Regions from separate parts of the Neorhizobium sp. CSC1952 genome, predicted to be linked through region 1. Evidence: riboswitches for the same ligand, from Rfam matches in the RefSeq annotation. Region 1 holds a riboswitch; each other region holds the start of a gene.

Region 1 (3,269 bases):
CAACAACACCCGCCAGGTGATCGGCAACACCGCCGAAATGCGGCGTTACGCGCAGCAGCTCAGCCGCCAGAACAGCGTCATCCGGCAGTTGCGCATCGAGATGCGCAGCGCCGGCTGCGGCACCGGGAGCATCATCGCCCTTGGCGATGCGGACAGCGAGATCTGCCAGGAAATCCGCGATCAGCTCCAGCAGGCGGAAGCGAACCGCGACGGCATAACGGACGAGCGAAACAATGCGCGGCAATTGGTGCAGTCCTCCGACGAACGCACCGCCATTCTCGCGGCGATCCGCTCGAACAGCTGCATTCCGTCCGACGTGGAAGAGGACCAGAAGGAACGGATGAAGGTGCAGGGTATCGAACTGCCGAAGGAAGAACCCTATTCCGGCATCACCAATCTGCGCACCACGCCGCCGGAACAGCCGCAGGCAGCGGCCGTCCAGCCGAACCTGCCGGGTCCGGAGCGTCCCTATGATCCGAACAGGAAGGTGCGGATGGTCGGCCCGCAATTCCTGCCCGAGGAAAACATCGATCTCGCCCATCCGAAATCGAGCGGGCCGCAGCCGCAGCAGTGATCAGCGGTTCTCCCATTTCTCCCTGAAGATCAGCTCCTCGAGCGGCAGGCGCTGGCGCCAGCCTCTGACCGCCAGTTCCGGCTCGGCATAAAGCCGATCGACGTAACCCAGGCAGAGCCAGGCGACGATCTCGATGCGCTCGGGAATGCCGAGCAGAGCGCGCACATCCTCGTCGCGGAAGATGCTCACCCAGCCGACGCCGACGCCTTCGGCGCGCGCCGCAAGCCAGAGGTTCTGCACGGCGCAGACGGTCGAATAGACATCCATGCGCGGATTGTGCGTACGCCCCAGAACGACCGGCCCTGCCCTGTCCGGATCGCAGGTCACGCAGATCGAGAGCGGCGCCTTGCAGATGCCTTCGAGCTTCAGGCTGCGATAGAGATCGCGCCGTTCTTCGGGGAACATGTCCGCAGCCTCCTCATTGGCGCGCGAAAAGGCGGCGAAAGCCGCTTCCCGCACCGCCGGATCGCGGATCAGGACGAAGTTCCAGGGCTGCATGAAGCCGACCGACGGCGCCGCATGGGCGGCGGCAAGCAGCCGCATCACGAGGTCGTCCGGCAACGGCTCGGGCAGGAACTGGTCGCGCACGTCGCGGCGCGTCCCGATCGCCCTGTAGACGGCCGCCCGCTCGGCTTCGGAAAATTCGCCGGCAGTAACGAGGCCGGGTTCGAAAAGATCAGGTCGCATCGTTTTCCCCAACAATGCAGCACCCCATGCCTGCGGCACAAGGAGAGCTTCGAAACCTGCCGCCGTCCGCGCGGATCGGTCTATCCCGTCAGGCCGGTCTTCTGACTTGGCTTCATTCGCCTGCGCCGCTGCCTTCCCGGAAAATTCCAGTGGCGTAGATCTCGCGGCCAAGCGTCGGCCTCACAGCGTCGGGCACGTTCCGGCATCTCACCGGATTCCCGATTCTCCCGCAGAAGCGGGCACCTGACGAAAGCTTTATGCCCGGAAGACCACAGCCGTTCAAGCCGCCGATGCGACGGGGAAATACCGCACATAGGCGAATTCATCGCCGTCCGGCGCCCAATTGGGCGAGTTCATCGTGCCCTGCCCGCCGAAAAGATCGAACAGCGTCTCGACATTGCCGCCGTCCATATCCATCAGCCGGACCCTGACATTCCGGTCGCGCGGGTGGTCGAAGACATCGGCGTCGTAGGAGACGAAGACGATCTTGTCACCCCTTGGTGATGGATGCGGAAACCAGTCGCCGTAATTGCTGTTTGTGATCCGCTCGGCCGGACCACCCTCGGCCGGCACGCGCCAGATCTGCATCAGGCCGGTGCGGCTGGAGTTGAAATAGATCCACTTTCCATCCGGCGAATAGTCCGGACCGTCATTGCGGCCTTCGCCGAAGGTGAGCCGCGTCTCCTCGCCGCCTTCGATACCGATCGTATAGATGTCAAAGACCTGGTCCCGGATGCAGCAATAGGCGAATGTCTTCCCGTCCGGCGACCAGCCGTGCCAGTAGGACGGCAGGTTCTTCGTCACCAATCTCGGCACGCCGCCTTCCGCCGACAGAACGTAGATCGCCGACTTGCCGAATTCCACCTTGTCCGAGACGGCAATCAGGGCGCCGTCCGGCGAGATGCCGTGGTCGTTGTTGCACTGCCGGGCAAAGCCCGTGTCCACCAGCTCGGGCTCGCCGTCGCCATCCGGTGACAGGCGGTAGATCGATCCCTCGCTGTTCAGCATCAGATAGCGTCCGTCCGGCGACCAGTTCGGCGCCTCGAACAGTTCTTCCGTCTGCCAGACCACGCGGTTCCGGCGGGTACGGATGTCGAAGACCTCGACCGAGCTGCGCAGCGCCATGGCCGGCTCCCCTACCGGTCCCTGAACCGGTTGGTGATCGGATAGCGCCGGTCGCGGCCGAAATTCTTCTTGGTGATCTTCACGCCCGGCGCCGATTGCCGCCGCTTGTATTCGGCGAGATAAAGCAGGTGCTCGATGCGGTGCACGGTCGCGGCGTCGTGGCCTCGGGCGACGATCTCCTCCGTGCCCATTTCCATCTCGACGAGGCATTCGAGAATGTCGTCCAGCGCCGGATAGGGCGGCAGGGAATCCTGGTCCGTCTGGTTGGGCCTCAGTTCCGCCGACGGTGCCTTGGAAAGGATGTTCTTCGGGATCACCTCGCCCGTCGGCCCGAGCGCGGTCGGCGGCAGGTGCCGATTGCGCCAGGCGGAGAGCGCATAGACCTGCATCTTGTAGAGATCCTTGATCGGATTGAAGCCGCCGTTCATGTCGCCGTAAAGGGTCGCGTAGCCCACCGACATTTCCGACTTGTTGCCGGTCGTCACCACCATCGAGCCGAACTTGTTGGAGATCGCCATGAGAATGGTGCCGCGGGCGCGGCTCTGCAGGTTCTCCTCGGTAATACCCTCGTCCGTCCCTTCGAAGAGTTCCGACAGCGCCGACAAGAAACCGTCGACGGGCTCGGCGATCGGCACGATGTCGTAACGGCAGCCGAGCGCTTTGGCACAGTCGGCCGCGTCCTTCAGCGAATCCTCGGACGTGTAACGATAAGGCAGCATGACGGTGCGCACCCGCTCCTCGCCGAGCGCGTCGACGGCGATCGCCGCGCAAAGCGCGGAGTCGATGCCGCCGGAGAGGCCGAGCACGACCGACTTGAAACCGTTCTTGTTGACGTAGTCGCGGAAGCCGAGCAGGCAGGCGCGGTAGTCCGCCTCCTCCTTCT
Region 2 (3,269 bases), 2.5 Mb from region 1:
CGTCGTCGTGATGCGTCTTGCGGTTCTCGATATCGTCCTCGACCGCGAGCCCGAGGCCGATGAGCACGGCCGGATCGATGGCGCCGTTGGCCGCCGGCACGATCTTGACCGCTCGCGGCAAATGGGCCGCCACCCTGTCTTTCGCGCTCGCAAGCCCGCCGGAATCCAGAAGGTCGGTCTTGGTCAGCACGATCATGTCGGCGCAGGCGACCTGATCTTCAAAAACCTCCTCCACGGGATCGTCGTGGTCGATCGAGCCATCGGCCTGGCGCTGAGCTTCCAGTGCGTCATGGTCGTCGGCGACCCTGCCCTCCGCAAGCGCCACGCCGTCCACGACCGCAACGACACCGTCGACGGTGACGCGCGCCTTCACATCCGGCCATTGGAAGGCCTGAACGAGAGGCTTCGGCAGGGCGAGGCCGGAGGTTTCGATCAGAATATGGTCGACGCGCGGCTCGCGGGAGAGGATCTGGTCGATCGCCGGGACGAAATCGTCGGCGACGGTGCAGCAGATGCAGCCGTTGGCGAGCTCGATGATATTGTCCTCGGGGCAGGTCTCGATGCCGCACCCCTTCAGCACCTCGCCGTCGATCCCGACATCGCCGAATTCGTTGACGATGATCGCCAGCCGCTTGCCGTCCAGCTTCTCGATCAGGTTGCGGATCAGCGTGGTCTTGCCGGCGCCCAGGAAACCGGTGACGACGGTGCAGGGGACGCGATCGAAATTGACGCTCATGAAGGCATGTCCTCGTGATGATGGAAGGGTGGAATGCGGGCCGTCATGCCCTTGCCGCGCAGGCAGGCGGGGCGGCCGCGAAGGGGAAGGAAACCGCGCTCGTCCTCGGCCAGCATCATTGCACCGGTGACGATGTCCTCGACGTTTTCCGGCGCGAGATAGCCGAACACATAGGACCAGCCGGATCGGTGGTTGAAGGCCGCGCTCGGGCTTTTTTCGCAATTGGCAAGGCAGGTGACGGGTTTGACGGCAAGCGGCTTGCCGGCCGTCGCTTCCTTGAGCGCCGCTATCAGCGCCACGCCCGGGCGCATCTCGGCGTTCGATTCGTCGCGGCAGTTGGTGCACACGAAGATCGTCACGTCCGCTTCGTTTCCGGGCTGCTCGTCAATCATCATTCGTCACTCGGCCGCCTGTCCGCCACGTAAAACATGTCGGGGTGCGGGCACGTCCGGCTCTCGCCGGTTCGGCCGTGAACGAAATCCTCGACCCGGAGCACCCCGCCCGGCGAGCACGATGTCTTTCGACGGCAGGTCTCCTGGCTCGCGGGTCCTCGCCTCTGAGCCAGCCTTCCCGGATCGTCTCTCCAGTGGCTTCTTGGCTCGGGCTCTCCGCTTACAGTTGCGGGGGCAGCCGCGGCTTTGACCCTCATCGGGGTCGCACCGCATTCCCTCTTGACCTTCTCCGTTGCCGGAGAAGGACCGTCTCCCTTCCAAGTAAGCCCGGTCGCAGGTCCATGTCAATGGAGTGCAGCGGGTGTCGCAAAGGCGATTGCGGGAAGGCGGAATTCGGCTATAGTGGAGCGGTCGATGGTGCCCGGAAGGGCCGAGAGGGAATGCGGTGAGACGGAGGGACCCGTCGAACCCGCGGCTGCCCCCGCAACTGTAAGCGGAGAGCTTCCATCCAAATGCCACTGGGTTTTCCCGGGAAGGCGGATGCGAGGCGCCTGATTCGCGAGCCAGGAGACCTGCCTTCGGCAAACGGAACTTGAACGGCCCTCGGGTGGAGGGCGAAAGGACGAAACACATGGTCACGAATTCTGCCGCAAGTGCAGTCGGCGTTTCCGCTTCGAAGATCATCCCCCTCAGCATGACGGCTATTCTCGGCCTGTTCATCGTCGGTTTTGTCGGCTTCTCGCATCTGGAAGTCGTCCACAACGCCGCCCACGATACGCGCCACTCGCTGGCCTTCCCCTGCCACTGAGAGGAATTTCCAAATGTCGCTGTTTCGCAACATCGTCCTAACGGCGGTGATCGCCGGGCTTGTGGCCGGACTTCTGCTGACCGTCTTGCAGAGCTTCTCGACGGTGCCGCTCATCCTGCAGGCGGAGACCTATGAAAATGCCGGCGGCGCCGAGGCCGGTCACAGCCACAGCCATGAGGCTGCCCCGGCTGCCGGTGCCGCGGCTCCTGCGGCTGCCGAACATAGTCACGGCGAGGAAGCCTGGGCTCCCGCCGACGGTTTCGAGCGCTTCATCTACACTGCCGCCGCCAACATTCTCTCGGCAATCGGCTTCGGCCTTGTGCTGATCGCAATCTCGGAAGCCCTCGGAGGCCTCAAGGGCTGGCACGGCGGGTTGATGTTCGGCATGGCCGGCTTTCTTGCCGTCAGCCTCGCACCTGGCCTCGGCCTGCCGCCGGAACTGCCGGGCATGCCGGCCGCCGAGCTCGGTCCGCGCCAGGTCTGGTGGATTTCGACAGCCGTCTGCACAGCATTCGGCCTCGGCCTGCTCGCCTATACCCGTTCCGTCGTGTTTGCCGTACCGGCGATCGTTCTGCTGATCGCGCCGCATGTGGTTGGCGCCCCGTTGCCGCCGACGCATGAAACGGCGGTGCCGCTGGAGCTGCATGCCCGCTTCGTCAATGCCGTTTACGTCACCAATCTGGTGTTCTGGGCGGCGCTGGGCGCGCTTGCCGGCGTGGTCCGCGAACGTTTCCGGGCCGGCGAAGACGCCGCGGCGCGTCCGCTGGCGGGGCTGGCTCCGCGGTGAAGGAGATCGATCAGGCGGCAGCCGAACGCCATCGCGTCAAGATGGCGAACCGCAAGGCGGTTCAAGATGCCGAAGTCGCGGAGAAGACCCTCGAAAAGGGTCTTCTCATCATCCACACCGGTCCCGGCAAGGGCAAATCCACCGCCGCCTTCGGCCTGGCGCTCCGCATGCTCGGCAACAACCGGCGCGTCGGCGTGGTGCAGTTCATCAAGGGCGCCTGGTCGACCGGCGAGCAGCCGGCGCTCGCCGTGTTCGGCGACCGGGTCGTCTGGCATACGATGGGCGAAGGGTTCACCTGGGAAACGCAGGACCTGAAGCGGGACATCGCCGCTGCCGAAAAAGCGTGGGAAAAGGCGCTCGACCTGATGGCCGACGAGACGATCGGCCTCGTCATCCTCGACGAGCTCAATATCGCTCTGCGCTACGACTACCTCGATCTCGACAAGGTGGTTGCCGCGCTGCAGGCCCGGCGGCCCGACCTGCATGTGGTCGTCACCGGCCGCAACGCCAAGCCGGCCTTGATCGAGGCCGCCGATATGGTAACCG
Region 3 (3,269 bases), 1.2 Mb from region 1:
GTTGAACTCTCCCAACCCTTGGTCGACGTTTTCATTTCCTTCGCCGGCTCCGACAGCGCCTGCCATCGACGAACCGTAAGTTCCCCACGATACTAGAAAATTCATCCTGAATGCGTGATTAACGCACAAGCAACGGAAACCCGGCCCGGGCAGATGCCCGAACCGGGTCCCACATTCCAGCCTCGAAATGATCTTACCGGTACGGCGATACGCATTGCGCGCGAACGCCGGCACGCGGCACGTAGGTATTATCCGAAGCGCGGTAGGTCCGGTAGCGGCTTTCGCACCAGGCGACGTGCCGGCTGCCATAGCCGCCGCGATCGGCCGCGACCGCGCCGCCGATGATCGCTCCGGTGGCGAAGGCAGCCAGCGGGAACCAGAAGCCGTTGTGATACCGATAGCCCGGACGGCGATCGCGATAGCCTCGATAACCGCGATGCCAGCCATAGCGGTCGCGCCGCCAGTCACGGCGATCCCGGTACTGCACATCCGTCACGGGGTTGGCGAACGAAATGCCGGGCGCCGCGGGCATCTGGAAAGCCTGCGCGGGCGTAAACCCGGCAAAAGCGGACGCGGCGGCGATCGCGACCGCGGTCAGGCGTAAACGAAAAGATCTCATTCCTCATGTTTCCTTGTTCTGAATTCTGTTTAGGAAACAATGCAAAATAGAGTATTCCGTTCCTGGGAGAAGGGTTCTCGACGATCACGAATAAGCGATCAGCCTCGGAAGAAACCGGATCACGCAACGATCGAAAGCATCGTCTGATCGCCCTGAAGGCGATTGACCATGAAGTTCGAATACCATTCGACGAACTGCATGACGCCACCTTCGTGCACCGCCGAATAGGGCCCCGGCTCGTATGCCGGCGAGCGGATTCCGAAGGCGTTTTCCTCGACGATCTGACGGTCCTGGTCGTTGGTCATGTTCCAGACATGCGTCAGCTCTTCCAGATTGTAATCGACGCCTTCGACCGCATCCTTGTGAACCAGCCATTTGGTGGTGACCGCCGTCTCCTCCGGCCCGATCGGCGTGACGCGGAAGGAGACCGCATGGTCGCCCAGCATGTGGTTCCACGTGGTCGGATAATGGAAGAGCAGCATCGTACCGATCCCGTCGATCGCCACGTCGTCGGAAAGCCTTCGCTGCACGGCGCTCCTCCCGAACATGGTATAGCTTTCGGCGCCTTCGATCAGCGGCATGCGGGCCACACGGAACTGGCCGTCCGGCGATATCCTGAACTCGCTCGGCAGATCGGCCGCCTCGCAGCGCTGCCAGTGCTCGAGGATGACCGGATCGTCGATCGCACCCGACACGCCCGTGACGGTCGGCGCCTCCGGGAACGTACGGCAGAGTTCCGGGTGATTGCCGGCGCAATGGTAACATTCGCGATTGTTTTCCCAGACGAGCTTCCAGTTGCCCTTCTCGATAATCGTCGACTGGTGGGCGACCTTGGCCTCCGACAGGCGATGCGGCGCCATGTAGGGCTCGATCGCGGCGCGGACGGGCGCGAAGTCGGGAGCCTCGTTGGCAAGGCAGATGAAGATGTAGCCGGCGACGCTCTCGCAATGGACCTTCTTCAGCCCGAACTGCGTCTTGTCGAAATCCTGGCCCATCTGCCGGGCGATCAGCAGCGAGCCGTCGAGCTCGTAGGTCCATTGATGGTAGGGACAGACGAGCCGTACCGCCGAACCGCTTTCCTTGGTGCAGACCCGGCTGCCGCGATGGCGGCAGGTGTTGTGGAGCGCCCGGATCTGACCGTCACGGCCGCGCACGACGACGACCGGATAGTCGCCGATCTGCAGCGTGAAATAGCTGCCGGCCTTGGGCAGTTCGCAATCGTGGCCGACGAACAGCCAATCGCGATACCAGATCAATTCGAGATCGAGCCTGTAATAATCGGGATCGGTATAAAAGGCCTGTTCGAGGCTGAAGCCTTCGCGGCGGTTCTTGAGCTGCCGCAGGACCTGACTGCGAATTTCCATCTTGCCTTCCTCGTCAATGCGGCCCTTGAGCAACCACGGAAGGACAGGGAAATACCGGCCGGCTCCGACCCGCAATCTCCGCGTCCCGAGCGCCCACCGCGATCGGTCAAATTCTCTCTCATCCCAGGCTGGTTTCCGGGCTCAGGAGCTGTCCCTTGCGGGACGGGCATGGCGCCTTCCCGGGCGGCCGTTCCGGCTCTTTCCCAGTGACTTCTGCCAGGCCTCTCAACTCCACCACCGTTGCGGGGGCAGCGCCGGGTTTCGACCGGCTTCCCAATTCTCCGCCCTCCCTAGCGAGGCGGCACCTTGAGCTTGCAGCGGATATAATCATCAGCCCCGCGTGTCGCATAGGCAACATTGCGACATCGGCAACCGCATTGACGACGGCTTCGGAAAACCCTCAAGCCCCGCGAAAGGAAAACCGGTCATTAAGGGGTGAATGTTACGGTCCCGCCATCGATGGGAGCAGCGCCACCATGCGGGCTACGGGAAAATTCCGCTATTACGAAGCTCCGCCGCCGAAGCCTCCTGCTCCCGCGGCGCCGAAGACGACCGCGCATTCGGAATTCCTGCGCACCGGGCGCATCGCCCGCAACAGCTCCATCTGGATGCCGGCGGAGCGGCGCTACGTCAGCTACGCGGAAGTCGCGGCACGCACGGGCAAGAAACTGGAAGCCGCCGGCGAAAAGAGCCACGAGCGGATCAACGCATTCCATCGGTCGATCCAGTTCCCGAAGATCATCTTCCACCGCACGCTCGACGAGCGCCCGCATCTCGGCTACTGCCATGTCACGGCGGCGAGAACGCTCCTTGCACGCCGCGTGCCGGTCAGCTGGTCCTTCTACATCGCCAATTTCTTCTCCGAGATCGGGGAAGAGGAGATATTTTTCGAACGCATCAGCACGACCTATTCGCGCATGTACTTCGCCGTCGCGATCGAGGGCGAGCCGGGCGAGCCATTCCGGATCGACCGCTCGATCCGCAAGAACGGGCTCCTGTTCCAGACCAGCGATCCGATGGAAGCGATCAAGAACGTGCTGACGCTCGGCGCATCGAGCAATGCGCTGCGCGAGATCATCAAAAAGCTTTGAAGACGGCCCGGTCCGCGCTATGGACGTGCGGACATGACGGCCGAGATCATCGATATCACCCGCAACCACGAAGACGCGCTCAAGCGAGCCTGTGCGGTGCTTGCCGAAGGCTTTCCCGTGGCGATCCCGACCGAGACCGTCTATGGGCTCGCCGCGGACGCCACCAATCCCGCAGCCATCACCCGCATCTACGAG

What was found. A riboswitch is a leader RNA that binds a small molecule or an ion and turns the genes downstream of it on or off. The one in region 1 is predicted to bind cobalamin.
Region 2: linked by a shared signal. The riboswitch ahead of QTA58_RS09805 (CbtB-domain containing protein) and the one ahead of bluB (5,6-dimethylbenzimidazole synthase) in region 1 are both predicted to bind cobalamin.
Region 3: linked by a shared signal. The riboswitch ahead of QTA58_RS03925 (aromatic ring-hydroxylating dioxygenase subunit alpha) and the one ahead of bluB (5,6-dimethylbenzimidazole synthase) in region 1 are both predicted to bind cobalamin.

The regions. Positions count from the first base shown of each region.
Region 1 is NZ_CP128416.1:4,411,829-4,415,097, forward strand. It holds gene QTA58_RS21310 (hypothetical protein) at 1-574, shown strand, start outside; gene bluB (5,6-dimethylbenzimidazole synthase) at 575-1,261, opposite strand; cobalamin riboswitch at 1,335-1,523, opposite strand; gene QTA58_RS21320 (TolB family protein) at 1,541-2,380, opposite strand; gene QTA58_RS21325 (NAD+ synthase) at 2,398-3,269, opposite strand, start outside.
Region 2 is NZ_CP128416.1:1,959,650-1,962,918, forward strand. It holds gene cobW (cobalamin biosynthesis protein CobW) at 1-736, opposite strand, end outside; gene QTA58_RS09800 (DUF1636 domain-containing protein) at 733-1,131, opposite strand; cobalamin riboswitch at 1,244-1,454, opposite strand; cobalamin riboswitch at 1,527-1,723, shown strand; gene QTA58_RS09805 (CbtB-domain containing protein) at 1,760-1,936, shown strand; gene QTA58_RS09810 (CbtA family protein) at 1,950-2,723, shown strand; gene cobO (cob(I)yrinic acid a,c-diamide adenosyltransferase) at 2,720-3,269, shown strand, end outside.
Region 3 is NZ_CP128416.1:734,333-737,601, forward strand. It holds gene QTA58_RS03920 (BA14K family protein) at 194-619, opposite strand; gene QTA58_RS03925 (aromatic ring-hydroxylating dioxygenase subunit alpha) at 739-1,983, opposite strand; cobalamin riboswitch at 2,092-2,307, opposite strand; gene QTA58_RS03930 (DUF6656 family protein) at 2,460-3,074, shown strand; gene QTA58_RS03935 (L-threonylcarbamoyladenylate synthase) at 3,108-3,269, shown strand, end outside.